4 regions of the Paenibacillus sp. 79R4 genome follow, and region 2 is predicted to be linked to each of the others. Evidence: a T-box and tRNA genes for the amino acid it is inferred to sense, from the RefSeq annotation. Region 2 holds a T-box; the other regions hold tRNA genes.
The links. A T-box is a leader RNA that pairs with one kind of tRNA and senses whether it is charged. The one in region 2 lies ahead of argS (arginine--tRNA ligase), so its partner is inferred to be a tRNA-Arg.
Positions count from the first base shown of each region.

Region 1: it encodes a tRNA-Arg, which carries the amino acid that the T-box ahead of argS (arginine--tRNA ligase) is inferred to sense. The anticodon was not compared.
Region 3: it encodes a tRNA-Arg, which carries the amino acid that the T-box ahead of argS (arginine--tRNA ligase) is inferred to sense. The anticodon was not compared.
Region 4: it encodes a tRNA-Arg, which carries the amino acid that the T-box ahead of argS (arginine--tRNA ligase) is inferred to sense. The anticodon was not compared.

Region 1 covers NZ_QJOT01000026.1:43,796-51,253, reverse strand. The annotation lists gene DMN77_RS22890 (hypothetical protein) at 1-372, opposite strand, end outside; gene DMN77_RS22885 (VanZ family protein) at 641-1,159, opposite strand; gene DMN77_RS24325 (helix-turn-helix transcriptional regulator) at 1,931-2,137, opposite strand; gene DMN77_RS22875 (hypothetical protein) at 2,225-2,464, shown strand; tRNA gene DMN77_RS22870 (tRNA-Arg) at 2,520-2,594, opposite strand; gene DMN77_RS22865 (SDR family oxidoreductase) at 2,708-3,583, shown strand; gene DMN77_RS22860 (ribonucleotide-diphosphate reductase subunit beta) at 3,673-4,704, opposite strand; gene DMN77_RS22855 (ribonucleoside-diphosphate reductase subunit alpha) at 4,767-7,100, opposite strand; gene nrdG (anaerobic ribonucleoside-triphosphate reductase activating protein) at 7,300-7,458, opposite strand, start outside.
Region 2 covers NZ_QJOT01000017.1:3,459-10,916, forward strand. The annotation lists gene DMN77_RS19680 (acetyl-CoA carboxylase carboxyltransferase subunit alpha) at 1-1,044, shown strand, start outside; gene pyk (pyruvate kinase) at 1,168-2,589, shown strand; gene DMN77_RS19690 (acyl-CoA thioesterase) at 2,715-3,134, shown strand; gene DMN77_RS19695 (FxsA family protein) at 3,224-3,616, shown strand; T-box leader at 3,795-4,024, shown strand; gene argS (arginine--tRNA ligase) at 4,085-5,836, shown strand; gene ytvI (sporulation integral membrane protein YtvI) at 5,860-6,978, opposite strand; gene DMN77_RS19710 (citrate/2-methylcitrate synthase) at 7,330-7,458, shown strand, end outside.
Region 3 covers NZ_QJOT01000009.1:181,150-188,607, reverse strand. The annotation lists gene DMN77_RS14940 (response regulator transcription factor) at 1-360, opposite strand, end outside; gene DMN77_RS14935 (DUF6199 family natural product biosynthesis protein) at 588-788, shown strand; gene DMN77_RS14930 (glutathione peroxidase) at 873-1,355, shown strand; tRNA gene DMN77_RS14925 (tRNA-Gly) at 1,413-1,486, shown strand; gene DMN77_RS14920 (phosphatase PAP2 family protein) at 1,641-2,318, shown strand; gene DMN77_RS14915 (ROK family protein) at 2,379-3,320, opposite strand; gene DMN77_RS14910 (N-acetylmannosamine-6-phosphate 2-epimerase) at 3,421-4,101, opposite strand; tRNA gene DMN77_RS14905 (tRNA-Arg) at 4,896-4,969, opposite strand; gene DMN77_RS14900 (hypothetical protein) at 5,038-5,418, opposite strand; gene DMN77_RS14895 (hypothetical protein) at 5,442-5,750, opposite strand; gene asnB (asparagine synthase (glutamine-hydrolyzing)) at 5,905-7,458, shown strand, end outside.
Region 4 covers NZ_QJOT01000001.1:55,878-63,335, forward strand. The annotation lists gene DMN77_RS00285 (response regulator transcription factor) at 1-204, shown strand, start outside; gene DMN77_RS00290 (HAMP domain-containing sensor histidine kinase) at 201-1,991, shown strand; gene DMN77_RS00295 (YqeB family protein) at 1,994-2,692, shown strand; gene DMN77_RS00300 (PdaC/SigV domain-containing protein) at 3,075-4,229, shown strand; gene clpP (ATP-dependent Clp endopeptidase proteolytic subunit ClpP) at 4,309-4,896, opposite strand; tRNA gene DMN77_RS00310 (tRNA-Arg) at 5,093-5,167, opposite strand; gene DMN77_RS00315 (LacI family DNA-binding transcriptional regulator) at 5,485-6,504, shown strand; gene DMN77_RS00320 (ABC transporter permease) at 6,611-7,458, shown strand, end outside.

The sequences.
Region 1 (7,458 bases), on a different contig from region 2:
GCTGATTAATTCTGGGTATCCTTTACCGTTATAGTTATTATAATCGATATAGAGAATATCATCATTTGCATTCATTTTAATTACAGCAAGAACAATATCAAAATTAGACGGCGGTGTTGCAACAACAGAAAAACTAAAAGTATAAGAACCATACGTATTATCAACGACATAAAAATCACTATCACTTGGACCATCTAAACGAATTGTTGAACTAAAAGAAGAATTGTTAGATGTAGGGTTGTACATTACTTGTGCTGTTTCCATCGTGTCTGCCCATCCGTAAGCCGCGAATGCTGAAGAAGCACCTAATGATAATAAAAACACTGTGAGTAAGGTCATGATTGAGAGTTTAAATCTCTTTGTTTTCTTCATTCCTATTTCCTCCCAATATTTTACTGGGCTGGCCAACCTATAATAAACCATAGCATACATATTTACCCTTGTATATAGATTAATTGGAGTAATTTGGTAGTTTATGACGAATTTGTGGAATATATTGTTAGTGAATGACAAATGTGATATATTGAAAATACATATACGGATTTCCGTTATGCAATCCGAAAGCATCGGTGAAGAAGCCCTGTCAGCGTCAAAACTGATAGGGCTTCTTTCTTTAAGCTTATAAATGAACGACTCATTTTTAGGCGTTGTATACTACTAAAGTTGCTAATAATATAACTACACAAATGGTCCCGATTAATGAAAAAATATTAAGGAATTTATTTACTTTAAAATCTGCTTTGAATAGTCTACAAAGAATAAGATGAATTGCAATTCCAATAACTCCTCCAAGAGTATTTCCTATGAGGTCAGTTATATCAGATGCACCTATTGCAAATATAAACTGCGATACCTCAAAGAGTAAACTTACAGTTGCTATCGGAGCAACTTTTTTCCAGAAAGGCCAATTACTTTTCAACATACTAACGTAAAGCCCAAAAGGAACAAATATAATGATATTATTATATATTTCTGAAAAATTAACCCCATTATTTGTTATTGTCGATCCATGGAATGGAATTAAGTTAAGATTGCGATAATGGTCAAAGTCTCGAATTGAAAATTGCATTTTAAATAAAATAATCCAAGTTAGCACGATTAAATAGACTACAAGTAAGCAAGTTGTTAATAGTTTTTGTTTTGATTCTTTCTTTTCCATTTGTAACTCCTTATGCGTTTTTTGTGAGGTACTATGAAGCGCGACACTGTAGAATCCGCCATGAGCTACACACATCTTAGCATAATCGAGCACAGCAAGCTATTTCAGAAAAGGGAAGCTTGGAGACAAATCCAAGCAACCCTTTGCTTACAAACAGAGTAGCAGATATACCTGTTATTGAATATAATGTAGGGCAGTCAGCTCCTCCCGTCTGGCGATCACCGCAAACGGCTTCCTTTGACCTTAGGGAGGTTCAATCCCACTTTGCCTTAATCGGCAAGTGGGATTTTTTTTTTTTTTTGCAGGTTTAAATACCTGCAGTCATAATTTGGAGATTTGCTACAGTACTCGCTTATTGTATATAATTATATTGGACAAACTAATCCCTAGTTGTGTCCGTATAGCTTCCTAAAAGACTCCCTTGAACCCGGGGAGCCGCAAAAATCCCACTCTGCCTTAACCGGTAGGTGGGATTTTTTTTGAATCTAAACAGAAGATTTATGTCCTTTATCTGTCCTCTGAATGTCCTCTAAGTAATTAGATGCAATGATATATTTTATACATAAGAACACATGTTCGTATTATACTAATGTTATCGTTTACATTAAATTATTTTAATCCGCATTTATCGACAGTAATCGACATTAAAAAGTGTTAATGTTATCCATAAACGCTGTGCAGGAGGGGGATTTATGACATACATAAATATCCAAAACTTAAATGATTGTTAAGTCCTGCCGGGGGAGAGGGCTCGCCTCTGCCGCTCCTGACTCATGATTCGTGCAATTCTTCCATTGTACAATTTAAAACCCTGGACGCCCTCCAAGCCAGTACATACGACAGGTAGCTTCTTCCGCTTATAACCTGAGATATATGGGCTTCGGTACAGCCTATGCGATTGGATAGTTGTCTAGCGGTCATTTTGTTCAGTGCAAGCAGTTCAGGTAAACGGCTTCTCCCCGGTTCAGGAAGATCCATTTTTAACACCTTTCTAGATTATATAAGGTAAATTGTACCATGTACTAAGACTGTAAGTAAAACACACAAGATAGGGGCTGGACAGAAATGGCGAAAATTCACAAAATTGAAGTCCCATGGGACATTGAAGAGGAAAATGCAATAATCTATATTAGAGCGATTCTAACAGTAAAAAATATAGAACTGCCTGCTTGTGTTTATGCCGTTTCTCCGACTTGGGCACAAACCTTTCACTTTGATCCTTTAAATGATGGTGATTATTTAAAGGGGGGGGGGGAGACTGGGGACGGACTGGGGACAAAAGTCACTTGGATGTCCATAATTTGACTCGGATTCACTCGGTGTTAAAAAGGGAAAACCCTTGATATACAAGGGTTTTTTACGCGCCACGGCGGGATTCGAACCCGCGACGCACAGTTTAGGAAACTGTCGCTCTATCCTGCTGAGCTACGGGCGCCTATGAAATTGTACTTTCAAGATGTCATGAAAAATCGACATAAAGATATTATAAAATAATAATCGTAAAAAGGGAATCCGAAAATACAATTAAGCGGCAAAGGAGACGGTCTTATGAGTAAAATCGCAATTACCGGTGCTACAGGACAGCTCGGAGAAATGACGATCCTCCATTTGTTGGAGCGTAACGTGTCTGCTGGAGATATGATTGCTGTGGTTCGCAATCCCGAGAAAGCCAAACCGCTGGCTGATCTGGGCCTTCAGATTCGCTATGGAGATTATGAAGATGAAGCCTCCATGCTTGCGGCCTTTGAAAATGTGGATAAGCTGCTCTTCATCTCCAGCCCATCCTTGGATAACACCCATCGTATTGCCCAGCATGCCCGGGTCGTTGAAGCGGCGAGAGATGCAAAGGTAGGCTTTATCGCTTATACCAGCCTTGCATTTCCAGAAAAGTCCGCGTTGGGACTGGAAAATCTTCATCTCGCGACAGAATATGCGATTCGAACGACGGGGATTCCTTATACTTTTCTGCGCAACGGATTTTATATGGATATTCTCGTAAATCCTGGCCTGCATGGAGTGATCGAATCGGGTGAGCTCGTATCTGCCTCAGCAGGAGCCAAAGTGAACTATGTGACCCGTAATGACCTGGCACTGGCTGCGGCCAACGTATTAACCGGCTCAGGACATGAATGCCAAACCTATGAACTGGCGCATCCGCATCCTTTTACGTATGATGAGTTTGTGCAAATTTTGTCCGAGGTATCTGGTACACTGGTCAAGCATGCGGATTTAAGCTCTGAACAGGCCTATGAACGCCTCGTGGCAACCGGGACGCCGGGAGCAGCAGCGGCGTTTATGACCCAGGCTATTTATCCCGCTATTGCTGCGGGGCAATTCAGTTTCGCATCCGAGGATTTGGTCAAGCTGATCGGGAATCGGTTCACCACGGTGAAGGCAGCACTGGAGCAGTTTATGGGGAAATAGGGATATGCAGCAAATATAACTTGTATATAGTGAAAAGGCACAGAAGTGATCGGGATTGCCCGGTACCTCGGTGCCTTTTTAATCAATTCTTACAGATCATCAAATCCGTTGTCGTCGCCGACTTTGCCGTAGTTGCGGGATTTAGCTTCGAAGAAGTCCGTCTTTGTTGCATTGAGCGCTTCATCGGAGAATGGCTTGATCCAAGGCATGCAGTTGACGTCAACGCCTTCGTATGCTTTGTCCAGCCCCATCAATTTAAGGCGTTTATTGGCGATGTATTTGATGTAATCGGACAATTCGTTCAGGTCGATGCCTCGTACCTGCTTGAGCGTATAATGCGCCCAGTTGGTCTCGAGCTCAACCGCACGGTTAATTGTGCGATAGACATAATCCATATTTTCCGGAGTATGCAGTTCCGGATAATCGGTGAGCAGCTGCTTGAATACTTCGGCGAAGAAGTAGCAGTGCTGGTTCTCATCGCGTTGGATATAGGAGATCATCTGACTGGTCCCCATCATCTTCTGATCGCGAGCCAGGTTATAGAAGAAGGCAAAGGTACTGTAGAAGAAAATGCCTTCCAAAATCAAGTCGGCTACCAGCGCCTCAAAGAAGGTTTGAGGTGTCTGTTCGTTGCGGAAGTTCTGATAGATCTCGGAGATGAACGTATTGCGGTCCAGCAGTACCGGATCATGCTTCCAATATTCAAAAATCTCCTTCTGCTCCTGATCGGATACGAGAGAGGACAATACATAGGAATAGGATTGGTTATGCACAACCTCCTGCTGGGCGATGACTGCCGCGATCGCTTCCAGGGAAGAATCGGTTAAATAGCGCTTCACATCGCCGACGAACATCGTCTGCATCGAATCAAGCACGGCTAAGAGGCCGATGTTGATCTTGAAGGTGCGCTGTTCCTCAGGCTCAAGCAGCGGGAACTGCTGGGCATCTTTACTCATCGGGATTTCATCGGCAATCCAGTAATTGAGCAGCAGCACCTTGTACAGCTTATACATATGCGGCATACGGATGTCGTCCCAGTTCACAATACCGGAGCATTCGCCATTAATGATACGGGTTGATTTGTTGGGAGCCTTAGTGTTAAAGATCTCCTGTAATTGCAGTGTCATTTAGTCCATCTCCTAATATTAATAATCTTGCAAATCTATCAGTATCAAAAATAGGATTATGATGCGCAGGATTCGCACTCTTCAATAGTCAATGCACGGCTGCGGACATAATAAGTTGTCTTGATGCCAGCCTTCCAGGCATGCAGATGCAGCTCCAGGAATTCGGTTGCTTTGATGTCCGGGCGTACATAAAGGTTGAAACTTTGCGCTTGGTCGATATGGCGTTGACGGGCGCTGGCCATATTGATGGACCAGTGCTGATCGATCATGAACGCGGTCTTGTAATACCAGATCGTCTTCTCGGACAGGTCTGGAGCCGGGTTCGCGACTTTATAGGTTGTTTTCTCTTCATAGGAAAGAAGTTCATAAAGCGGATCGATGCTGGCGGTAGAGCCGGCAATGATTGAGGTCGATCCGTTAGGCGCGATAGCGAACATCCAGGCGTTGCGTACGCCGTTCTCATGGACTTGTCCCATCAGCTCTTTCCATTGCTCTGTTGTTACGAATTTGCCTTCACGCGAACCGTCAACATAACCACGGGAAGTAAAGTAATGTCCGTTATCCCAGTCCGAGCCTGTAAACTTCGGATAGCGGCCTTTTTCAATCGCCAGTTCCATACTTGATCTGATCAGCAGGTAGTTGATCTTCTCATATAGAGCATCGTTATATTGTACAGCCTCCTCGGATTCCCAGCGGATGCCCTCAAGTGCGAGCAGATGGTGCAAACCGAAGGTACCCAGCCCGATAGCACGGTATTGGCTGTTGGTATATTGTGCTTGAAGCACCTCAATATTATTAATGTCAATGACGTTATCCAGCATACGTGTCTGAATCGGTACGAGACGATCCAGGACTCCGGCAGGTACAGCACGTGCCAGGTGGATCGAGTTCAGGTTGCAGACAACGAAATCGCCAGGAATTTTAGAGATGACGATCCGGGTCTGGCCATCTTTGGTTACGAGTTCCTCTTGCTCAACGACTGTTGGCGATTGGTTCTGCATAATCTCCGTACATAGATTGGAGGAGTAGACCATACCGTGGTTCCGGTTCGGATTCGCACGGTTGACAGTATCGCGATAGAACATGTAAGGTGTTCCCGTCTCCAGCTGCGACTTCATAATTCGCTTCATAATGTCAATGGCCGGCATTGTGATCCGGGACAGGGTGGGGTGATCCACTGCTTCTTGATATTTCTCGCGGAATTCGCCCTTGCCGACTTCCTCATCATAGAAATCCTCCAAGCCCAGCGGACGTCCGTTTGCGTCCTTCCAGCCCATCGTCTTCTTCACTTCATGCGGGCAGAACAGATTCCACTCACCCCGGTTCTCTACAGCCTCCATGAACAAGTCAGGCAGACATACGCCATGGAAAATATCATGCGCGCGCATCCGCTCATCCCCGTTGTTAAGCTTCAGGTCGAGGAAGGAGAGAATATCTTTATGAAATACGTCAAGGTAGACGGCGATTGCGCCTTTGCGCGTGCCAAGCTGGTCTACGCTGACCGCGGTGTTGTTAAGCTGGCGAATCCAGGGGATGACGCCAGAGCTTGTGTTCTTGTGGCCGCGGATATCTGATCCACGGGCCCGGACTTTGCCGAGATAGACACCGATTCCGCCGCCCATCTTGCTGAGGCGAGCCACATCGGTATTGGAGTCGAAGATCCCTTCGAGGGAATCGTCAACGGTATCGATGAAGCAGCTGGAGAGCTGCCCGGCTACCTTCTTGCCGGCATTGGACATCGTTGGCGTTGCCGCGGTCATGTAAATATGGCTCATCGCCCAGTAGGCTTCTTTGACAAGCTCCATCCGTCTCTCTGCCGGTTCTTTATGCATCAAGTACATGGCAATGACCATGTAGCGTTCTTGCGGCAGCTCCATGGTGCGACCTTCAAAGTCAGCAGCCAGATAACGCTCGGATAGCGTAAGCAGCCCGATATAGTCGAACAGTAAATCACAGGATGGGTCAATTACCTCTCCAAGCTCGTCGATTTGTTCTTTAGTATAGTACTCTAGCAATTCTTCACGATAGATACCGCTCTTGCATAGGTCGGAGATCAGATGGTAGAACGAACCGTAAGGCTGATCCGGATAAGATTTATAGCGGCGGTTCACGGCGGCCTTCTTATACAGGGATGTCAGCAGGGCGCGGGCAGCGGCGAATTTCCACTCCGGCTCTTCCTTGGTCACGAGCTCAAGCGCAGACATCGTAAATGCACTGCTGATCTCCTCTCCGGTAACGACATCGCGTCTCAATTTGGATTGCACACCGCGCAGCAGGCGCTCCTTATCGATTTTGTTCAAGCCCTCCAGAATACGGTCGGCGTAGATGCCCAGACGCTCGCTGTCGAACGCCAGTTGGCGGTTATTAGGTTTGGTTACAAATGATGGCATGGAATATCCTCGCTTTCGTGATATAAGATCAGGCAGCAGCCAAAGCTGTGCGAAACTACAAAACTTGTTATTTAAAATTGCAAATAAACAGCGAAAAAAAGGGGCGCTGAGAGAGTATGTCGCGCCGGTTGGTATATATTTCACCATATTCACTGTGAGAAACATCACAGATTATCAATTATACAAGAAACGAGGTAGGCTAGAAAGAGTACAAGGGTTCCCAATCTATAACTTTTTGGGCTGCCAAGCTCTCTGGAATCCTTATAATACGCTGGTTAGAGCTGCCTCGATAGAGCAGAGAGGGGTCCCTTAAATTTTTTATAAATCTTCCATCGACAAGAACATCACAGCGTTCCAG
Region 2 (7,458 bases):
AATGAACTGAAGCAGTTTGGTCAGGAGAAGGGAATCGATTTCAGCGAAGAAGTTGCACGGCTGGAGGAACGTTACAAGCAGCTGGAGGAAGAAATATACAGCTACATATCGCCATCGCAGAAGATGCATCTGGCCAGACATCATCAGCGTCCAACCTCGTTGGACCTGATTAATCTGATCTTTGAAGATTTTATTGAACTGCATGGGGACCGTCTATTTGGGGACGATTTAGCCATAGTGGGCGGTCTGGCTAAACTGGATGGAACCGCTGTTACGGTCGTCGGCCAGCAGCGCGGCAAGGATACGAAGGACAATATCGCCCGATTCTTCGGCAGCCCGCATCCGGAAGGGTTCCGCAAGGCGCTGAGACTGATGCATCAGGCGGAAAAGTTCGGCAGACCTGTGATCACCTTTATCGATACCAAAGGCGCTTATCCGGGCAGTACAGCGGAGGAGAGGGGACAATCCGAGGCGATCGCCCGCAACCTGCTGGAGATGGCCGGGCTTCGCGTACCTGTTATTTGCGTAGTGATTGGCGAAGGCGGCAGCGGAGGTGCTCTGGCACTGGGGGTCGGCAACCGGGTCCTGATGCTGGAGAATGCTATATATTCTGCAATCTCGCCAAACGGAGCGGCCTCGATCCTGTGGAAGGATGCCTCCAAGGCGGATATGGCTGCCGAAGCAATGAGGATTACTGCCCAGGACCTGCTGGAGATGGAAGTCATCGAAGGGATTATTCCTGAACCGCGCGGTGGTGCTCATCGTGATTATGAGACGACTGCAGCAGCGATCAAACAGGAATTGCTTGTTCAATTGCAGGAACTGTCCGTTATGAATTCGGACGAGCTGCTGGAGGATCGCTACAGAAAGTTTCGTAAAATCGGCAAATTTACGGAGCAGGCAAGAATGGAAGTCGAGCTTTCCGACTCCGATGAAGCGGCAACCGCAGAGCCTGTGCCGGAAGTCAAGCCAGAGCCGGATGAGAAACATGCCGAAGATAAGGATAAAGTTGTTATAGAATCTTCCGGTTCAGGAAATGAATAGGACAGTTATATTGTTAATATGACAAATTCCCTATACAAATCGGTTAAACTGTAGTAAATTTAGTTGTTGGAAAAGATGAATCAAAAAAGTATAGAGAGAACATTAAAACGGAGGAAACCCAAAATGCGCAAAACAAAAATCGTATGTACTATCGGTCCTTCCAGTGAATCGTTAGAAAACACCAAGAAATTAATCATGGCCGGAATGAACGTTGCTCGCCTGAACTTCTCGCATGGTGATTTCGAGGAGCATGGCAACAGAATCAAGACGATTCGCCAAGCGAGCCAAGAGTTGGGGAAAACGATCGCCATACTGCTGGACACCAAAGGTCCTGAAATTCGTACCGGTAAATTGAAAGAAGAACCAATTGAACTTGTACAAGACGAGTTCATCACTTTGACCACCGAAGAAATCCTCGGTGACAAGAACCGTATCTCCGTCACTTACAAAGAGCTTCCTGGAGATGTGAAAGTGGGTTCGACTATTCTGATCGACGATGGTCTGATCGGATTGGCCGTTGAAGAAGTTCAAGGTACGGAAATCAAATGCCGCATTGTTAATGGCGGTACGATCAAGAGCAAGAAGGGTGTTAACGTTCCAGGCGTGAACATCTCTTTGCCAGGTATTACAGAGAAAGACGCTAACGATATCAAGTTTGGGATTGAACAAGGCATCGATTTCATTGCGGCTTCCTTCGTTCGTAAAGCAAGCGACGTACTTGAAATTCGTAAACTGCTCGAAAGCTCGAACGCAGCACACATCCAGATTATCTCCAAAATTGAGAACCAGCAAGGTGTGGACAACCTGGATGAAATCCTTGAAGTGTCCGACGGCTTGATGGTAGCACGTGGTGACCTTGGCGTGGAAATTCCTGCTGAAGATGTGCCGCTCGTGCAAAAATTGATGATCGAGAAATGTAACCGCGTTGGCAAGCCAGTTATTACGGCAACGCAAATGCTGGACTCCATGCAACGCAACCCGAGACCTACTCGCGCTGAAGCAAGTGACGTAGCGAATGCAATCCTTGACGGTACAGATGCAATCATGCTTTCCGGTGAGACAGCTGCTGGTAAATATCCGGTTGAGTCTGTTCAGACGATGTCCCGCATCGCTGAGAAGGCTGAATCTGCGCTTGATTATCATGGTATTCTCGTGAAGCAAAGAATCGCTCAAGAGACTACTGTTACCGAAGCAATCAGCCAAGCTGTTACAACTTCTGCGCTTGAACTGAACGCTAAGGCAATCATTACTTCGACAGAAACGGGTTATACAGCTCGCATGGTATCGAAGTATCGTCCGCAAGCACCGATCATTGCTGTAACGACCCAAGAACAAACCTTGCGTCGCCTTGCTTTGAACTGGGGCGTTATTCCGGTTAAAGGCCATACAGCTACATCAACGGATGAAATGTTCGACAATGCTATGAAGGGCGGACTTGAATCCGGTGTCGTTGTTGATGGAGATCTCGTAGTCATTACTGCTGGAATTCCTCTGGGAAGCTCCGGTTCGACGAACCTGATCAAGGTTGGCCAAGTTCATAATTAATGGATAAGATGCACGGATATAGTGCATGGAGATAAGAAGCAATGGGACAACCGGCAACGGTGTGCCATTGCTTTTTTTTCAATAGATATCGATATATTTAAGCACAAGAGGAGGAATTATAGAGCATGTATGTAAGCGAGCTCGGCATCACGCCTAAATATTTTGAATATGATATGATGGGGATTATTTATCACTCGCATTATTTGGAGTGGTTTGAGGTCGGCCGGTTGAAATTAATCCAGGACCTGGGCTTGAGTTATTTCGAGATGGAGCAGTCCGGTTATATCTCCCCGGTTCAGGAGATGAAGGTCGAATATAAGCGGGGAGTCCGTTATGGTGAAGAGGTGCTGCTTCGCACCTGGATCAAGCAGAACGGGGGAGTTAAGACCGAATATGCTTATGAAGTGTTTAACGGTGAGGGGACATTATGCGTTGTAGGTACATCGGTCCATTATGTCGTTAGGTGCGAGGACTTTAAGCCTGTGCAATTCAAAAAAGTGTTTCCTGAATGGTATGCTGCATTTGAGAAAGCAAGCAAGTCCTGAACAATTTTGATTCTGGAGTCTCAAAACGGTAAAATATGATTCATAGGTATTTTTTGCTGAAGAAACTTGCTGGTGAAAAGGAGTTATTTATGCGCAAATGGATTGCCGTTTTGATTGTATTATTTCCAATTGTAGAGTTTTGGGGATATGCTGAGGTTGGTGGAAGGCTGGGCGTAGGCAAGACGATCTTCCTGACCGTTGCGACTTCGATCATCGGCGGCTTGATGATGCAGTTCGAAGGCAGCAAAGTGATGGCAGATGCGAAATCGCAAATGAATGGCGGACAGATTCCCGGACGCACGATGTTGGATGGAATGTGTGTATTCTTTGGGGGGATTCTGCTGCTGATTCCCGGCTTCGTTACGGACATTATCGGGTTTACGATGGTGTTCCCGCTCACCCGTATGATCTACCGGAAGCTGCTCTTGAAATGGATAGAGAAGAAGATGAAGGATGGTTCGATCACCTTTTATCGCCGTTGACTTATCTCGGTTTCATGTATACAATATTTTAAATTGAATGTTCAAAAGTCCGGTTTTCAGCACCAAAGCGGATGAGATTCTATATCGCCAGAAAAGCTGCTGCTGAATTATAGCCGCTTATCCATGAATTTGGATGGATTGGTTTTCTTATCGAAGGCGGACTTTTTAACTATCTATATAAAATTCTACGATCGGGAGAGTAGCTTATACTAACCTGCAATTAGCGAGCCGGGAGGGTGCAAGCCGGTGCAGAACAGGATGAGCGAAGCGCACCCGGGAGATGGTCTTCTGAAGCTAAGGTGAGTAGGGAGATCCGGCAGCTGGACGTTAACCAGCCTTAAGCAGGTTGGATCAGCAGGTCCGGCACGTAGAGTGGTACCGCGGGAATATAAGTCTCTCGTCTCTTCAATAGAGATGAGGGGCTTTTTTATTTGTTATTTTGGATATAGAAATAAGGAGCTGAAGATTATGGATATGGCAAAATCAAAAGTTGCACAATGGATCTCGGAGCTGCTGGCCGATACTCCTGCACAGGAGATACTGGCGTTGCTGGAGTATCCGAAGGAGGGGGCGCTGGGGGATCTGTCCCTGCCCTGCTTCAAACTTAGCAAGAAGCTGCGGAAATCTCCGCTGCAGATTGCTGCTGAGCTGAAAGAAGCGCTGGAGCCGAAGGCAGCGGAAGGTGATTTTATCGACCGGATCGAGTCGGTGTCCGGATACTTGAATTTCTTCCTGAAGCAGAGCTACCTCGCCGGGAGCGTCGTGCATACGATTCTTAACGCAGGAGAGCGTTACGGATCTAAAGATATCGGCGCCGGGAAGACGATCGTGATCGATTTCTCCTCGCCCAATATCGCCAAGCCATTTCACGTTGGCCATCTGCGTTCAACGGTTATCGGCAATGCGCTCTATCGGATTCATTCCTTCTTAGGCTATCAATCCATCGGGATTAACCATCTGGGCGATTGGGGCACTCAGTTCGGGAAATTGATTGTCGCCTATCGGCTATGGGGCGATGAAGCACGGCTGGAGCAAGGCGCGATTGATGAGCTGCTGGGTCTGTATGTAAAGTTCCATGAGGAAGCAGAGCGTGATCCTGGTCTGGAGGATGAAGCGAGAGCCTGCTTCCTGAAGATGGAGCAAGGTAACGAGGAAGTGCTGGCCCTTTGGCAGCGCTTTGTCGATATCAGTCTGGCGGAATTCCAGAAAATATATGACCTGCTCGGTGTGGAATTCGATTATTTTACAGGGGAGAGCTTCTATAACGATAAGATGGAGCCGGTGATCCAGGAGCTGAAGGATAAACAGCTTCTGGAGGAGGATGAAGGGGCCTGGCTTGTTCGTCTCGATCAATACAACATGGCTCCGGCTTTGATGCTAAAGAAGGATGGAAGCACCCTTTACCATACTCGGGATGTGACGGCGGCGCTCTACCGTAAGCAGACCTATTCATTCGACAAGGCGTTGTATGTCACGGACTACGCCCAGAATCTGCATTTTGCCCAGTTGTTCAAGGTTGTAGGGCTGATGGGCTATGACTGGGCAGAGGACGAGATGATCCATGTTCCCTTTGGCCGAGTGACTCTGGAGGGGATGAGCTTATCGACCCGTAAAGGCAATGTCGTGAAGCTGGAGGAAGTGCTGGAGCAGACGATTAAGAAGGTTAAGGAAATTATCGAAGTCAAAAATCCGCAGCTGCAAAATAAAGATGAGGTAGCCCGTCAGGTCGGAGTTGGCGCTGTCATCTTTAATGATTTGAGTGCGAACCGGATTAAGGATATCGTCTTCTCCTGGGATAATGCGCTTAGCTTCGAGGGCGAGACGGGGCCATATGTGCAGTATTGCTATGCGAGAACCTGCAGTGTATTGCGTAAAGCGGCTGCGGATCTCCCTCCCGGCAAGAAGATGGTCGAGGCCTCACTACTGGCCGAGCAATTCGATCCCGGCAAGCTGCAGTATTCTACGGAGATTGCTATATTAAAGGAATTGGCCTTGTTCCCGGAACGGATCGTACAAGCCGCAGTCAAGCTAGAGCCGTCGATCGTTACTCGCTATTTAATTGACCTTGCCCAGGCTTTCAACCGCTTTTATCATGATTGCCCGATTCTTGTGGAAGATGAGAAGCTAAGAGCGGCTCGTCTTGCTTTGGTCAAGTGCGTGCAAATTACACTTCAAAATGGATTCCGTCTGATCGGATTGCAAGCACCGGAGGAAATGTAGCTGTATAAGGGAGACGCGCGGCATTATTGCGTTCTTCCGTTCATGATATAGTCCCTCAGCTCATGGAAGACGCCGGCTTTAATAACGGCATTAATGACGACGAGGGCGACGGGCCCGATAATAAGCCCGAGTACGCCGAACAGCTGCAAGCCGACGAACAAAGAGATCATAGTAGGCAATGGATCGAGCCCGACGCTAGTCGCCAGCACCTTGGGCTCGATCAGTTGTCTGGATACAAGAACAACTCCGTATAAAATAGAAAGCCCGATGCCCAGCGCGATGTTGCCTGTCATGAAGGCATAGACGAGCCACGGGATGAGAATCGTGCCGACGCCTAAGTAAGGCAGCAAATCGACCAGTCCGATCAGAATAGCATAAGTTACCGGTGAATCGACTCGCAGGATGAGAAGTCCGATGCAGACGACGAAGGCGGTAATCGAGATCATAATGAACTGGGCCCGCAGGTACCCGAATAACGCCATTTGCAAATTGTTCCGTATAACCCCTCCCATTTTGAACCATCCCTTAGGCATAATTCCGAGGATCATCCGCTTGTTCTTATCCCAACCGTTGCTAATGAAGAAGGCAGACAGCAGGATAATTAATAAAATCAGGCCCAGGCTGGGCAATGAGGTAATCACGTTAATGACTCCATTAAGGAAGCTGGTAATGATTCGGGAAATGGCGTTGCTAATCGTTAGCGCAGCATTATCAATATTTTTAGTGAAGGTGTCGCCGTAGCCTGGATTCCGTACGATAAAAGAATTTATTTCATTAAACAGTCTTTGCAGCTCCTCGTTCTGGCCCCAAGAGATGAACTGATCGCGCCACTCCCCGATATGCTCATTAGCGGTGTCCGCAAGATGAATCATTTCCTTAACCATACGGGTGACGGCAGCTGTAATGACGATGGCTCCGGCTGAGAAGTAGACAAGTATGGCCAGTATGACGGAAGCCCAGCGCGGCAGCTTTAAGGTCTCTTGCATCCACTGGACAAATGGATTCATGGCATAGGCGATAATCCATGCGATCAGAAAAGGGTATATGAGCGGCAGTACCCAATAAAATGTAAGGCAAACTGCCAGCACCGCAAGACATACCCAGGCACCGCGCAGTACTCGTTTTACAACCATGTAATCCATTCGTATCCCCCCTTTTTTGGATTGGACAGGTTTTACTCTATTTCTATTTCTCTTTCAAAATTAGTATTACAGAAACAAAATTTATTGGATGATGTGACTTTTGTCGTTGCAATTCGGAAGAGATTACAAAAATTTCTTTATATGTGTGAAAAAATAATTTGATGTGTCTATAACGACTCAAGTTGTTCCCTTGCTCCTAGAAATCCAGTATGATTATTTAAAAGAGTTTTAGTGTCAGTTCCTCCCTAATATTTCATCCGCGATGCTATATTACGAAAATTTTAAACTTCAAAATTGAAAATGTTTTCAATGGTTTATTTTCCCAATTTCGTATTTGAAGGAGAGATGTACATGACAGCTACCAAAGGACTTGAGGGCATTGTCGCTGCGACTTCCTCAATCAGCTCCATACATGATGGCGTGCTGGCTTATCGAGGCATTAATATCGATGATCTGGCGGAACGGGCAAGTTTCGAAGAG
Region 3 (7,458 bases), on a different contig from region 2:
TCTGCGCAGCTGCGCGTTAGCACGGGCCACCAATTCGATTGGTGTAAACGGCTTCGTCATATAATCATCGGCTCCGATCACCAGACCGTGCACCTTATCGAAATCGGATGTCTTCGCACTTAAAAAGATGATCGGCATGTTGTATTGTTCGCGTACCTGGCGCGTTACCTCATAGCCGTCCAGCTTCGGCATCATGATATCCAATATGAGCAGATCGATCGGCTGCGACTGAATGACCTGCATCGCTTCCAGTCCATTATAGGCTGTGATGACATGGTAGCCTTCCTTCTCCAGATGAATCGAGATCAGATCGGCAATCTCTACCTCGTCATCGGCCACCAGAATCGATATACGTTCCACTATTCCACTCCCTCATCAATTTACATCTCCTACTATTCTCTATGATTTCTCCGGCTTATTCAAGATTAAGGGCTGGCAAGGTCCATTTACATGGCGCATTATACGCGGACACGCAGATGCCTTCTTCCATATCTGAAAATAATCGCTTTTGGAAGCGAACATCCAAAGGACGGTGAATATGATGTAGCAATAGCGCCTATTTACAACACCGCAAAGGTGGAGAAGAAATGAATTGGATAATCGCAGTCCTATGTATCGCTCTGGGGGCCATGTCCGCTCTCTTTCCGGGCTCGGCCTGGTATCTGTCTTACGGATGGAGGTATAGAGATCATGCTCCCAGCCAAGCTGCACTTGTAACTCAGCGCATTGGCGGCATTTTGCTGTCTTTGATCGGCCTTGCCATGATCGCAGTCAGCTGCTCCTCCTAACCTGTCCGCCTCCTATATCATTTTGGCATTCTCAGCTGTATTGGGTTAAACTGACAATAAGATGAAAATATAGGAGGCGCGATCATGAGCATATACGATTATGAGGTACGAACCATTTCCGGCGAAATCACAACCCTGGAGCCTTATCGGGGAAAGGTGCTGTTGATCGTCAATACGGCAAGCGGCTGCGGCCTGACCCCCCATTATCAGGGGCTGCAGGAGCTATACACGGAATACGCGGAAAGAGGCTTTGCTGTTCTGGGATTTCCCTGCAATCAATTTGCTGGACAAGAACCCGGTACAGAAGAAGAAATTAAATCTTTCTGCGAGACTAATTATCAGGTGACCTTCCCGTTATTCAGCAAGATTGATGTAAAAGGCGAGCATGCGCATCCCCTCTATCAATACCTTGTGGAGCATACACCCGAGCCTTACCGTACTGGAGACATCGAATGGAATTTCGTAAAATTTTTGATCGACCGCAGCGGCAATATAATGAAGCAGTACAGCGCCCGCACCGAGCCTGAGGCGATCCGATCTGATATTGAGCAACTGCTGGAGCAATAAGCTGAGCTTCCCCCTTGATCTTCCCGCTGCATAGGATTATAATAAATAATGCTGAATGCGGGTGTAGTTCAATGGTAGAATGCCAGCTTCCCAAGCTTGAGGCGAGGGTTCGATTCCCTTCACCCGCTCCATATTTATACAAGGTTAGGCCTCTGGATGATCCAGGGGCCTTTTGGTTGTTTTTACAATAATATCCTAATAAAAAGGTTGAAGTAAGTAACGGACCGATGTACAATAGGTAGCATGCTTTCTAAGCATACTATCCCACAGAAAGGCTTTGATGATGTGAATAAGTTGATTGAGCGGCTTCCAGAGAAATGGAGAGGCTGGCTGCCTTTGTTGCTCATGCTGATTTTTCCAGTGCTTGGCGCTCTGTACAAACTTGTAAATCGCCCGAAAGCGCAGGTCTACTACCTTGGCACCTCATTTGATCAGGCGACTCCATTCGTTAAGTATTTTGCGCTTCCTTATGGAATCTGGATATTTTTTATCTATGTATGTATTGTTTATTTCTTCTTCAAAGACCGTAAGTCGTATTACCGCTCCTTGCTGCTGTACACGATCTCGGCCTTATCATGTTACGTCATTTACTTAATGTTTCAGACTACGGTGCCCCGGCCAACCATCACCGGAAATGACCCGTTCAGTCTAATTGTAAAATATATCTATAATCGTGATTTGCCGTTTAACTGCTTTCCAAGCATTCATTGCTTCTCCAGTTATATGGTGATGCGGTTGATCTGGACCAGTCCGGCTCGCAACCGTGTAAATACGCTTCTTATCAGCGGCATGTCCTTGATCATTATCGCTTCTACCCTGCTTATCAAGCAGCATGTCCTTGCCGATGCGATCGCAGGTATCGCCCTTGTTGAATTTTATATTCTGGTATTGTTCCGGCTCCCCAGCTTATATCGCAGTCGTTCTTCCAAAGGACAGGTGCATCAGCGCGGGATCAATGCCTAATTGTCAGATACAGAAAAAGCTCTCCGCTATTGGGAGAGCTTTTTGATTCTTTGTATGATTTTAAATAAAATAACCTGCGACAGCTCCAACGACTCCGCCATGATCCCCCAAAGATGCCGCAACAACTTCAATCTCCTCTGCTCTCTCCCTGAACACGGGGAGCAATTGCAGCGATAGCTGATCACGGACGGGCTTCAGCAAGAAGTCTCCTTGACCGGTAATGGCCCCTCCAATGACGATTCCTTCCGGATTAAAGATATGGACCATATTGGCTAACCCTGCCGCAATATAACGCGTATACTGCTCAAGAACGTGCATGGCTGCTTCGCTCCCGCTCTGCGCCAAGGCGAATACCCTTTCCGGCTTATGGATCTCCGCCATTTCCGGCCCGGCCTCCTTCACCAATCTCATCAAGCCTGTTGCAGAAGCATATTGCTCCCAGCAGCCCGTTCTGCCACAATTACACGGATAGCCATCAATGCTAATAACATGATGTCCTATCTCTCCGGCAAACCCGTCGCGCCCCGGATATGGCCGATGATCGATAATCAGACAGCCTCCTATACCTGTACCCAAGGTAATGCAGATGAAATCCTTCCAGCCTCTCCCCGATCCTACCCATGCTTCCCCGAAAGCCATCGCGTTCGCATCATTATCGACCATTACGGACAAGCCGGATAGAGATTGCAGCCGATTGCCAAGCTCCATTCCGGACCATCCCGGCAAATTGGCTGTGGCCCCCATAACGACGCCTGTACGCCTATTAACTTGTCCCGCTGTGCCAATGCCAACACCCGCTACCTTCCAACCCCTGCTGTCGGAATAAAGCGCCATTTCTTTCGTAATTTCAGCAATTCGGCTTAATAATGCCTCTCCGCCTTCATGCGCCTTCGTCGGAAGGCTTAAGTGATGGAGAACCTCTCCCCGGGCATTTACAATTCCTGATTTAATGTTCGTACCGCCAATATCCAAACCGATGGCCACTTCTTCTGTATGCCGCATTCGTTCAGCCTCCATCTCTATCGGTTCATCATACAATGTTGAATGGTGCAAACCCCGCTGTGCATAATATATCAATGGTTTAAATTAATAAGACCTATTATTATCGTATAGCATCGGTGAATTTCTTTGTAATTAATTGTGGTCTGGTAATAGCGCCACCAATGACTACGGCGTAAGCCCCTGCTTGGATACACTGTGATGCCTGCCCAGGAGTATAAATCTTTCCCTCAGCTAACACAGGAATGCCGACTTTCCGGCTGAGATCTGCAACCAACTGAATATCCGGTTCTTCACCCTGCGGGCTATAGTCCGTATAACCAGACAAAGTGGTGGAGATGAGATCGAACCCTAATTTTTCCGCCTCTTCCCCTTCGGCAACGGTGGATACATCTGCCATTAATAAAACCTGATGTTTCTCCCTGATCTTTTCCACGATCTCCGCTAGATTCATACCTCCTGGTCTGGGGCGCAAGGTTGCATCCATAGCTACAATATCTGCTCCGGCCGCGATCACACCTTCGATCTCTTGCAACGTAGGGGTTATGTAAACGTCAGAACCGCTGTAATCTTGCTTCCATAGGCCGATTAGAGGTAAATGACTCACCTGCTTGATGGCCCTGATATCCTGTGGCGTGTTCGCTCTAATTCCTACCGCTTTGCCCATTTCTGCCGCTATAGCAAAACGTGCCATATAGTCGCTACCATAGAAAGGCTCGCCCTCAAGGGCCTGACAGGACACAATAAGCCCCCCCTTAAGAGATTGAATGATGGAATGCAGCATAGTACAACTCTCCTTATACCGATTTTTTCTTTATCTTGGATTGGATTTCAATACTTCTTTAATTTTAGGATATAATCTCCTTTTATAAAATAAATAAAGGTTATTTTCTTCAATTATAGTTGTGTACCTCAGCTTTGTAAACACCTATTCACTGATTCGACTTCCTCATAAATACAAAAAAACCTTGATTTAGGTAAAGAGCGCCGAAAGAGCAAACTTTTGTTCAACTGGATAACCTATATGTTTGACAGCCATAATCGTGCCCACGAGCCACACACCATGCACAAAAAAAGAGTGAGAACGATTTTAGGGGAATACGTACGCCCCCCAGAGACTCTCACCCAAAGAATGCTGAAAAGGAGATGCCCGCAAACGGCAAACAGAGGGATGGGAAAAAAATAAAAATATGTCCCGATTAGTGCTAACAAAGCATATAGGCAAAAGGCTGGACGCCTCCAACGATCTAGCTCTCTAGGCGAACGAAAGCGGTCCGGTATTCTCCCCTAACCTAAGGCACAGGGGGCAGGAATTCTAATACTAGCGTGGTCGTACTTATCAGCCTGTCAATCATGCCCGAGTAATCCGCTCAAGACATGGGCGGACCGATCAGGCGCTTACGCTGATAAACTGGCCTTCGGAGGCTACGCCCCTGTCGGGGATTCGCTCCACGGCGCGAGACTGCCCCTCCCTTTCACACGTCCGCAAATGGGTTCACTTCAACGTACACCCATGGGGTTCTCCATCCCACAGGACGCAAAAAAGAGCTCTCCATAATGGAGAGCTCTTTACATCTACGTCCCAGAAGGGATTCGAACCCCTGACCGACGGCTTAGAAGGCCGTTGCTCTATCCTGCTGAGCTACTGGGACAAAAAAGAATGCGATATTTATTATATCGCATTTGGCTTATTTTTCAAGAGGTTTTATTTGACGTTAAATTACATTTTATGGGATTTTGAGGAGGAAGAAAACTTCTCTTTCAAGCTTTCGGTGACCCCTGAATATTCAAGCAATAACTGCTTGAACTGCTCCCGCTGAACCGCGGGCTCGGGCCATCCCTCATCCCCGAACTGCTCCTCAGCAATGACACCGTATGCCTGATGCAGATCATTGTTGAACCAATCGGTCTCCATTCCCGCATCGCTCCACAGCATTCTGATGATCTCATATTGCGCCTCACTGCCATTCCCAACAGAACGAGATACATACACCAGCAGCTCGGGGTCATCTACCGCACCGGGACTCACTGCGATTTCCGCACATACCACTCCCTCTATTTCTGTTAACCGGGTAACCTTGGCCTCTTTTATATAATACATTTCATTCTTATCCTCCCGACTCCTTAATTCTCATATCCTATGCGACTCAGCAGCTGCCTTGTCTCCTCCGTGCCAAGACGGCAAATCTCGCGGTACAAATCGTCCAGCACGCTCTGATAGCTGCTATTCACCGTATCCTCCGGGCTGTCCGGCCATGGGTAGGTATAAGCGAGGAAGGTACTCTCCTCCTTCTCTCCAAGCAGCTCCAGCATATGACTGATCGCATCAACCTCCTCCGGCGTAGCCTGAATCACCCATTCATAAGAGGTTGCCTGCGGGTCATCAAGTACCGAACGCCCGTGTACGGACACATAATATGTTTTTTTCTCCATTTATTCCGCTCCCTTCAAGCCTGGTCATCTATTTTAGTCATAGTTTTCCGTAAGGGACAGACATTTTATGCCTCCTTCCGGCATAATGTGTTATTACTTTTCGCCCGGTTTAACGAACGGGAACGGAAGCCATCATAGAGAGGAGAAACCACATATGTGCGGAATTACCGGCTTTATCGAATGGAACCGGGATCTGAGCGGAGAGCTGGATCTGGTTCTATCCATGACCTCCTGCCTTGAGGCAAGGGGCCCTGATGCACAAGGCACATGGATTTCAGGTCCCTGCGCCTTCGGTCATCGCCGCCTCAGTGTTATGGACCCGGAGAACGGAGCTCAACCGATGACCCTCCAGGAGGAACAGGCGGTCTTTACTATTGTATATAACGGTGAAATTTATAACGCCCCGGAGCTAAAGGAAGAATTGCGGCAACGCGGACGCCATTTCAGGACCAACTGCGACACCGAAGTTCTGCTCCAGGCTTATATCGAGTGGGGACCCGATGCGGTAGAACGCCTTAACGGAATATTTGCTTTTGCCATATGGGATAGTGTACGCGAGCAAATATTATTTGCCCGGGATCGCCTCGGTGTGAAACCTCTCTTCTATAGCGAAGCAGGCGGTACTCTGGTGTTCGGTTCCGAACCCAAAGCCGTGCTCCAGCACCCGAAGGTCGAGGCCTCGGTCGGCCCTGAAGGGTTGGCGGAAATATTCGTTATCGGTCCGGCCCGAACGCCGGGACACGGGGTTTACCGCAACATCCAGGAACTGCTGCCCGGACAGGTTATGATCTTCAACCGCTCGGGACTGCGCCGCTTCTCGTATTGGAAGCTTGAAGCACAGGCTCATGAACACAGCATAGAGGAGACGGCTGCTCATGTCCGCACGCTGCTGCAGGACACAATGGATCGGCAGCTCATCTCCGATGTGCCCGTCTGCACCCTCCTGTCAGGAGGGCTTGACTCCAGCGCCCTGACTGCGTTAGCCGTCGATTATTACCGCAGAAGCGGCCAGGGACAGATGCATACGTATTCGGTGGATTACGAAGGGAATGACCAATATTTCAAGGCTCACAGCTTCCAGCCCGGAGCGGACGCCCCCTGGATCAAGCGAATGGTAGAGGAGCTTGGAACTGAGCATCACTGGATTACCTTTGATACTCCGGAGCTGGTTGACGCCCTGACGGACTCTACTTTGGCTCGCGATCTGCCTGGCATGGCCGACGTCGATGCCTCGCTGTTGTTATTTTGCAGAGAGATCAAAAAAGGAGCGACCGTTGCGATTTCCGGCGAAGCGGCCGACGAGGTGTTCGGCGGATACCCTTGGTTCCATCGTAAGGAATTGCTGGAGTCCGGCACCTTCCCTTGGTCAGTAGCCACTGAGCTCCGCGCAAGCCTGCTGTCCCCTGAAATTAGAGACTGGATTCGCCCCGAGCAGTATGTTGCGGACAGATACAGCCAGGCCGTGGCGGAAGTCCCCTATTTAAACGGGGAAACTGAAGACCAAGCCCGGATGAGACGGATGTCATATCTCAACATTACCCGCTTCATGCCCACGCTGCTGGACCGCAAGGATCGGATGAGCATGGGGGCCGGACTTGAGGTTCGCGTTCCCTTCTGTGACCATCGCCTCGTCCAATATGTCTGGAATATTCCATGGGAGATTAAGACCGTTGGCGGCCGCGAGAAGGGCATTCTGCGCAAAGCGCTT
Region 4 (7,458 bases), on a different contig from region 2:
TTCCTGTGCAAGCATCCCGGCATCGTCTTCTCGAAGGCGCAGCTCTATGAAGAGGTATGGGGCATGGATGGGCTTGGGGATGACAACACCGTAATGGTGCATATTCGCAAGATCCGCGAGCGGATTGAAAAGGACCCGGGCAATCCCGAATGCCTGCTGACGGTTCGCGGCCTTGGTTACAAGCTGGTTAAGGTGAACCTATGAGGAGGATCAAAACTCGTCTTGCCCTGCATTTTACCTATCAGCTGTTGCTGCAGTGGGTGTTGATTATACTGACCATGACGATTCTGTTGCTCATCTTGTTCAATTATATAGCCAACAACGATTTGAAGCGGACCTTTTCTACAGGGGCCGTGGATGCGATCAAGTCGGAGACCTTTATCCATCAGGATGAAGTGAAAATGAATCGTCGCTGGAAAAATTTATTGAACGAGCAGGGATATTGGCTCCAGGTTGTCAATGAGGAGGGGCGTGTAATTTATTCCCTGAACGCACCTGCCGATTTGAAGACGAAATACGGGGCTGCGGAGCTGCTGAATATTCAGGAGACGCGGAGGCTTGACTCCTACCGGGTGATGGCCTCGCTGGAACCGGAAACGGATGGTTCGAAATCCGTCCTTTATTTAATGGGAAGACAGGATTTGGGTACAAAGCGGCTGGATGAATGGTATCAGAAGTATAACCGGAACGGGCTAGTTCGGGAGGATGCCATGGCGGAGCTGGAGCAGCAGCTGAATGGCAATGACGATTATTTGCAGGTCGTGGATAAAGACGGGACCATACTGCAATCTATCGGGCACTCGGACAATAGCCAAATCAACAAATATTATCCGCTTGATTTGGTGTCGATTCGCTCGGAGCCAGGCAACTATCCGACGGAATTATCGGCTCAATATGATGGCGGTACGGGTTATACCTGGCTACTGCATCAAGGCAAACCAGGGCGCGCTGTAGAAAGACAGTCGATCTTCTATGACCTTATCCGGGCGCTTGTTATTTTGGGAGCCGGTGTCATGGTGGTGACGTTGGGGGTATCGATTTGGCATGGATATCGCTACGGGCAGCCACTAACCCTATTCGCCAGCTGGTTCGAACGGATGAGTGAGGGGAGATACAGTGAAGCGTTGACGGAGAAGGAACGTAAAAAGGTATTCCGGCGTAATGGCAAGATCCGCATGCGCTACAGACTTTATAAAGAGGTTATCGCTGGATTTTACGAAATGGCCACCAAGCTGGATGCCTCACAGCGGGATCGCAGGCTGCTGGAACAGACTCGGGAGGAGTGGATGGTCGGTATATCCCATGATCTGAGGACGCCGCTATCATCGATTCAAGGATATGGCCATCTGTTGGAGAGCGGACAATTCACTTGGAATGAAGCCGAACTGAAAGAAATGGGCAAGGTCATCCGGGAAAAAGGCGACTTTATGCTGGAGCTGCTCCAGGATTTCTCGTTAACCTTCCAGATTAAGAATAATGCAGAGCAAATGGTGCTGGAGCCGATTGAGATGAACGAGTTCGTTCGTCGTTCTGTCCTGCGGTATGTCAATGACGCTACGATTGAAACAGCAACCTTCTCTTATGAGGAATATGACGATGAACTGAGGATCATGGCCAATCCGAAGTGGTTCCGGCGTATGCTGGACAATATTATTACCAATGCGGTGAAGCACAATCCTGAGGGAACGGAGATTACAGTAAGCACCGGTACGGAAGGGGATTACGCCTGGATTTGTGTATCGGACAATGGCCAGGGAATGGATGAAGAGACGCGGAACAATTTGTTCGAGCGGTATTATCGTGGCACAAGCACGGATGAGACGACCGACGGGGCAGGTCTGGGCATGAGTATTGCCCAAGCGATCGTGATCGCCCATAAAGGGCAGATTCGGGTGGAGTCGGAGCCGCAACAGGGTGCCAAGGTGATCATGAAGTTCCCGCGAAAAAATACAAAAGAGACAGCAGATGTTTGCTCAGGAAGGGGAGAATAGCGTTGCAATATGAATCGCAATCGCAATGGATGGAGCTAGGGGTCTCCAGGAAGGACAAAATAATAATTTGGGCGGTGTTCCCGATTCTTGGGGCAGTGGCCGGCTGGTTTATACCGGTGTTGGCCGAATGGATCGTGGCATTACCATGGTTTCCCTTTCAGGGAGTGTTCAAGTTGGTCTCTTCTATGCACGGGGCTTGGGGCTCAACCGTGATGACGGCGCTTGGCCTGGTTGGCGGGGGAATTCTCTCCATAATCGCGGTGAAGGAAAGCTTGCAAATTCGTCTCTCTGATCGGGAGGTCCGGTTGAAGATCCACGATGAGGAACGGGTCTTTGCAAGACAGGAGGTGGCCGCGATCTTTCTGGATCGGAAGCAGTTGGTCCTGTTGGATATGAACGGGCGTGAGCTTTTCCGGGACGAGGCGGATGGGAAGTCTAAAGCTATAGCGGAAGCGTTTATCCGCGCCGGATATGACTGGCGTGAGCAAGACCCATTTGCTGAAGAATATGCGCGATGGGTAGCCGATGCTCCCGGGCTGTCCCCGGGTGCAAATGCATTATTCCTGGCAAGGGAGAAGGCTATTGACAGAGAAGATAAAGAGGATGCGGAGGATCTGCGCAAAGAGCTTTCCAAGCTGGGTGTTACGGTTCGCGACGAAAAAAAACGGCAGTATTGGCGCATGCATGGACGGAGGCCCTAGTTTGATCGTGTTAACGAAACTGGCAATCGTTATTTGGGCATAAAGTGGCCTCCAAAAAATCTAACGAAACAGGATATCGCTATTTGATCAAAAAAGAGCTATTCGGGTCTAAATTAGCATGAATAACGCTCTACCGTTTCGTTAGATTCACATCATGCGGATTTTCCCTTACATAGCGTTCCTCAGTTTCGTTAGATTAGGCCGAAGTTGATCGAGCCTGTTATGGATTCCGTTCCTTCATAGGTACTAGCCCTCAAGTGGTATGTTTATCTCCTGTATCTATTTATTGTCCCTTATAAAGCAGTAATCTTCCGTCATTTGCATGAATTCTGGACAGCAGGGGAAAAATTGGGATAACTATGAAAGGAGGACGAGAAGTCCAATGACAACTAGGATCTCAAAGGTAATGGCTTCTGCTCTGGCTATTGTGTTGATAGCAGTAATTACTATAAGCGGTCTAGGGGGTTCTGTACCTGCATCGGCTGCTATATTGGACAACAACCACATAACAGGTGAAACAGGCGGGGCAGAATCCCTGCCTCAGGGGGCTGCTGTACGGAACTCTGACCAGGAGCCTGCCTCTGTGCAGATTACCCTAAAGGGCAAGCCGCTGAAGCTGCAGGGCATACAAGGGCAACAGGATGTGCTTGTTCCGCTGGAGCTTATCGAGAGAGGGTTAAAAGTAAAGGTTAAATACGATAAAGGCAGCAACCGCTATTTTCTGAGACGAGATCATGTTGTAGTTCAGCTCACCCCGAAAGAGGACGGAGCTTGGGCGGTTGTAAACGGGAGTACGCAAGTGCTTCCCTATGAATGGAAAGAGCTGAATGGTCAGCCTTATGTATCGGCCAAGGTACTGACAGATCATCTGGGATTTACCTCGACTTATGATGCGTCCAAGCAGACGCTGGACCTCGTTCCGCATAAGCTGAACAAGATCAGAGTAGGGACCCGCGTGGTCGATAAGTCGATCCCCGAGGCCATGATTAAGGTCGAGTACCCTCAGGTCAGCGGACTTAAGAATAAAACTGCGGAGCGGAAAATCAACAGCGTACTGCAGAGCAAGACGGATGAATTTATCAAGCAATCGCTACAAGAGACAAAGGCAGGTCCCTCTCCAAATGGTGAGCCCTATCAGTTTTTGGGCAACTACACGGTGACATTCAATCGTGAAGGGCTGTTAAGTATTCTCTTGCAGTATTATTCATATACGGGTGGGGCACATGGCAACCCTGTTCGTGAAGGCTTGACCTTCCGGCTCAGTGACGGAAAGCTGCTGACGCTCGACGAAGTGCTGAAGGACAATCCGGATTACCGCAACATTGTCGATCCGGCGATTGCCAAGCAATTGGAGGCGACCGAGGGGTATTTTGGCGGCTTCAAGACAATTGGCAAGAATCCAAGCTATTATCTGAAAAATGATGGAGTCGTAATCTTCCTGCCGTTGTACGAGTATTTGCCTTATGTGAACGGCTTCCCTGAGTTCTATTTCTCATTCTCAGAGCTTGGGGTGAAACCGTCGAAAATCGCTAAGTAGGAGCCCGAGCCCATCATCACATAAAAGACAGCAAAACAGCAGGTCTGGAAGTCCAGGCCTGCTGTTCTTATTGTCCCTATTAAGCGTTGGCTTTATCGATAACCTTGTCGACCAATCCGTATTCCATGGCCTCTACAGCGCTCATGAAGTTGTCGCGGTCCGTATCGCGCTCGATTTGCTCCAGCGGCTTGCCAGTACGCTCGGCGAGAATCCGATTCAAATTGTCGCGCATTTTGAGAATGCGGCGGGCGCGGATCTCGATATCCGTCGCTTGACCTTCTGCGCCGCCAAGCGGCTGATGGATCATAATCTCACTGTTCGGCAGGGCAAATCGCTTGCCAGGTGCGCCTGCATTCAGCAGGAAAGCTCCCATGGAAGCAGCTAAACCAACACAAATGGTGGATACATCGGATTTGATAAATTGCATCGTATCGAAAATGGCCATGCCGGCTGTAATCGAACCGCCAGGGCTGTTAATGTACAAATGAATGTCTTTGCCGGGATCTTCGGCATCCAGGAATAACATCTGCGCAATAATGGAATTGGCTACGACGTCATTAACCTGTGTACCAAGGAAAATGATGCGGTCTTTCAGCAATCTGGAATAAATGTCGTAAGCACGTTCGCCACGGTTACTCTGTTCAACAACCATTGGAATATAACTCACCGATAAACCCTCCTTATTATTAGCCCACAGGGAAGCTCCCTTGGTTTCAAGCTGTTCATATATTAGTTCGATCAATTCCAGAATTGACGGAATTGATGATTTGTAATCCTATAATAACTAACTTTTTATCAAAAGTCAAAGATAGTCAAACTCAAGGCAATAAAAAAGCCCACAACGGGTTTTGTATGAAAAATTATGGCGCGCCCGCGAGGAATCGAACCTCGATCTCAGGCTCCGGAGGCCTACGTCATATCCATTGGACCACGGGCGCGTAATTTTAGTGCAACAAAATTGATTATATGGCATTAGAGACTAAAATGCAAGAGAAATTCATTACTCCTTAAAATTGATTGCCTATTGACTATAAGGAGTTGCGGCTCGAGAACCGCTGGCTGAGGTTTGAACGGCCTGTCTTCTATTGAGTTTGATCAAATAGCTCCCTGAATCTCTATATTGATTGGCGGAAAGTAGAGAGTTAGCCCGCTGAAATAAAGCTTTTTGAGATATAAAATAAAGTTATTGTCTTTGAAAGCGTTTTATGTTAATTTAAATCTATAAAAACGTTTTTGTTAAAAAGGACGATCACCAATGGCGAAAGTTACAATTAAGGACGTTGCTAGAGAAGCCGGGGTATCCATTTCTACGGTTTCCAATGCATTAAACGATGTGGATGTGTTGACTCCGGAGACGAAGTCGCATGTACTCAAGGTAGCAAAGCGTATGAATTATGTGCCGAACTTGAATGGGAAGCTGCTGAAGTCAGGCAAGACGAAGATGCTGGGCTTCTTTACAACCAGCGTGTCAGGGCCGTATTTCTACATTTTGGTTGAGTCGATGGCCCGCGAATGTGAGCGCCTGGGTTATGGCTTGAACGTATTCGTTACCAAGGAGAAACAGGTTATTATGAGCAATATTCTTGGTCGGCGTGTCGATGGTGTGGTTATTTACGAAGAGCTCAAAATTGATGAGAACGACATCGCAGCGATGGAGAAAGACAAGATCAAGGCGGTATTTCTGGATCGGGTCATGGAGAACGAGACGATGGGAAGCGTGATCTTCGATTCGTATGTGGCCGGTTATGAGGCGACTAAATATTTGATTAGTCTGGGACATAAGAAAATCGCTTATATATCAGGCGTTGATACAATGTATGACAGCGTACAGCGGCGAGAAGGATATTTGGCTGCACTTCGGGAGCATCGGCTGGAGACGGATGAAGATTATATTTTACAAGGGTATTTTGAGGAAGAAGGATCTTACAATGTGGTGAAATCATTCCTCCGCTCGCATCATGACAAAGTACCGGACGCATATTTGGCGGGGAACGATTTGAGTGCAATCGGATGTATTCGCGCCTTAAAGTCAGAGGGATACAGAATTCCCGAGGATATAAGCGTCATGGGCTTCGACGATATTGAAATTGCTCAATATTTCTCGCCGCCGCTCACGACGGTAAGGAACCAGATTGCCAGACAAGGGATGCTTGTCATCGATCACCTGGTTCGATTGATTCAGAAGAAGGAGCAGGGCAAACTGCAGAAGCTGTCTAGCGAGATTGTAGTGCGCGGTTCTTGTCAGGTAAAGATAAAGCGGGATGATCTTATTTAGAAAGACAAATATAGGGTCATTCCTTTTTTTGCAGCGAGTAGGGCCATTTTTTGCAAAAATAAAAACGTTTTTATTGGATTTGCTACTAAAAGAGGGGGAGTCTTAAATGGAGAAGTTAGCCGGAGCACCTGCTAAGAAGCCTATGGGACAAAGGGTTAAGCAATTTTGCGTAGACTTCAAGAACCAGTGGGAAATTCAATCGATGATTATCCCGGGCGTTATTTTTATGATTATTTTTTGTTACGTACCCATTTATGGTCTGACGATCGCTTTCAAGAATTACACCGTTATCGATACTCTGGATTCTGCGCCTTGGGTAGGGCTTGAGAATTTCAGAATCATCCTGTCGGACCGATATTTCTGGGATTCCGTAATCAATACGCTGGGCATCAGCTTCCTGAAGCTATTGATCGGCTTCGTTATCCCCATCATATTGGCAATTATGATTTATGAACTGGGCATGGGGCGGTTCAAGAAGATGGTACAGACCATCTCGTATCTTCCGCACTTCCTGTCCTGGATCGTACTCGGCGGTATGCTGATTACTTGGCTCTCCACTTCGGGCTTGTTCAACCAGATTTTAATCGGACTTGGGGTGATCACTAACCCGCAAAATATTTTGCTCGATCCGGGCAAGTATTGGTGGATTGCTACCTTGTCGGACATCTGGAAGGAGGCAGGCTGGGGGACAATTTTGTATTTGGCGATAATGGCCAAGATTGATCCGACCTATTATGAGGCAGCAAAGATTGATGGTGCGAGCCGTATGAGACAGATCTGGAATATTACCCTGCCGAACATGAAGATGATTATCAGCTTGAACTTGATCCTTACTGTAAGCGGTTTATTGGGGTCGAACCTTGATCAGACGCTCGTTCTGATAAACTCGCAGAACCGTGTCAGAGCGGAAGTTATCAATTCCTATGTGTATCGTATGGGGATGACGCAAGGCGA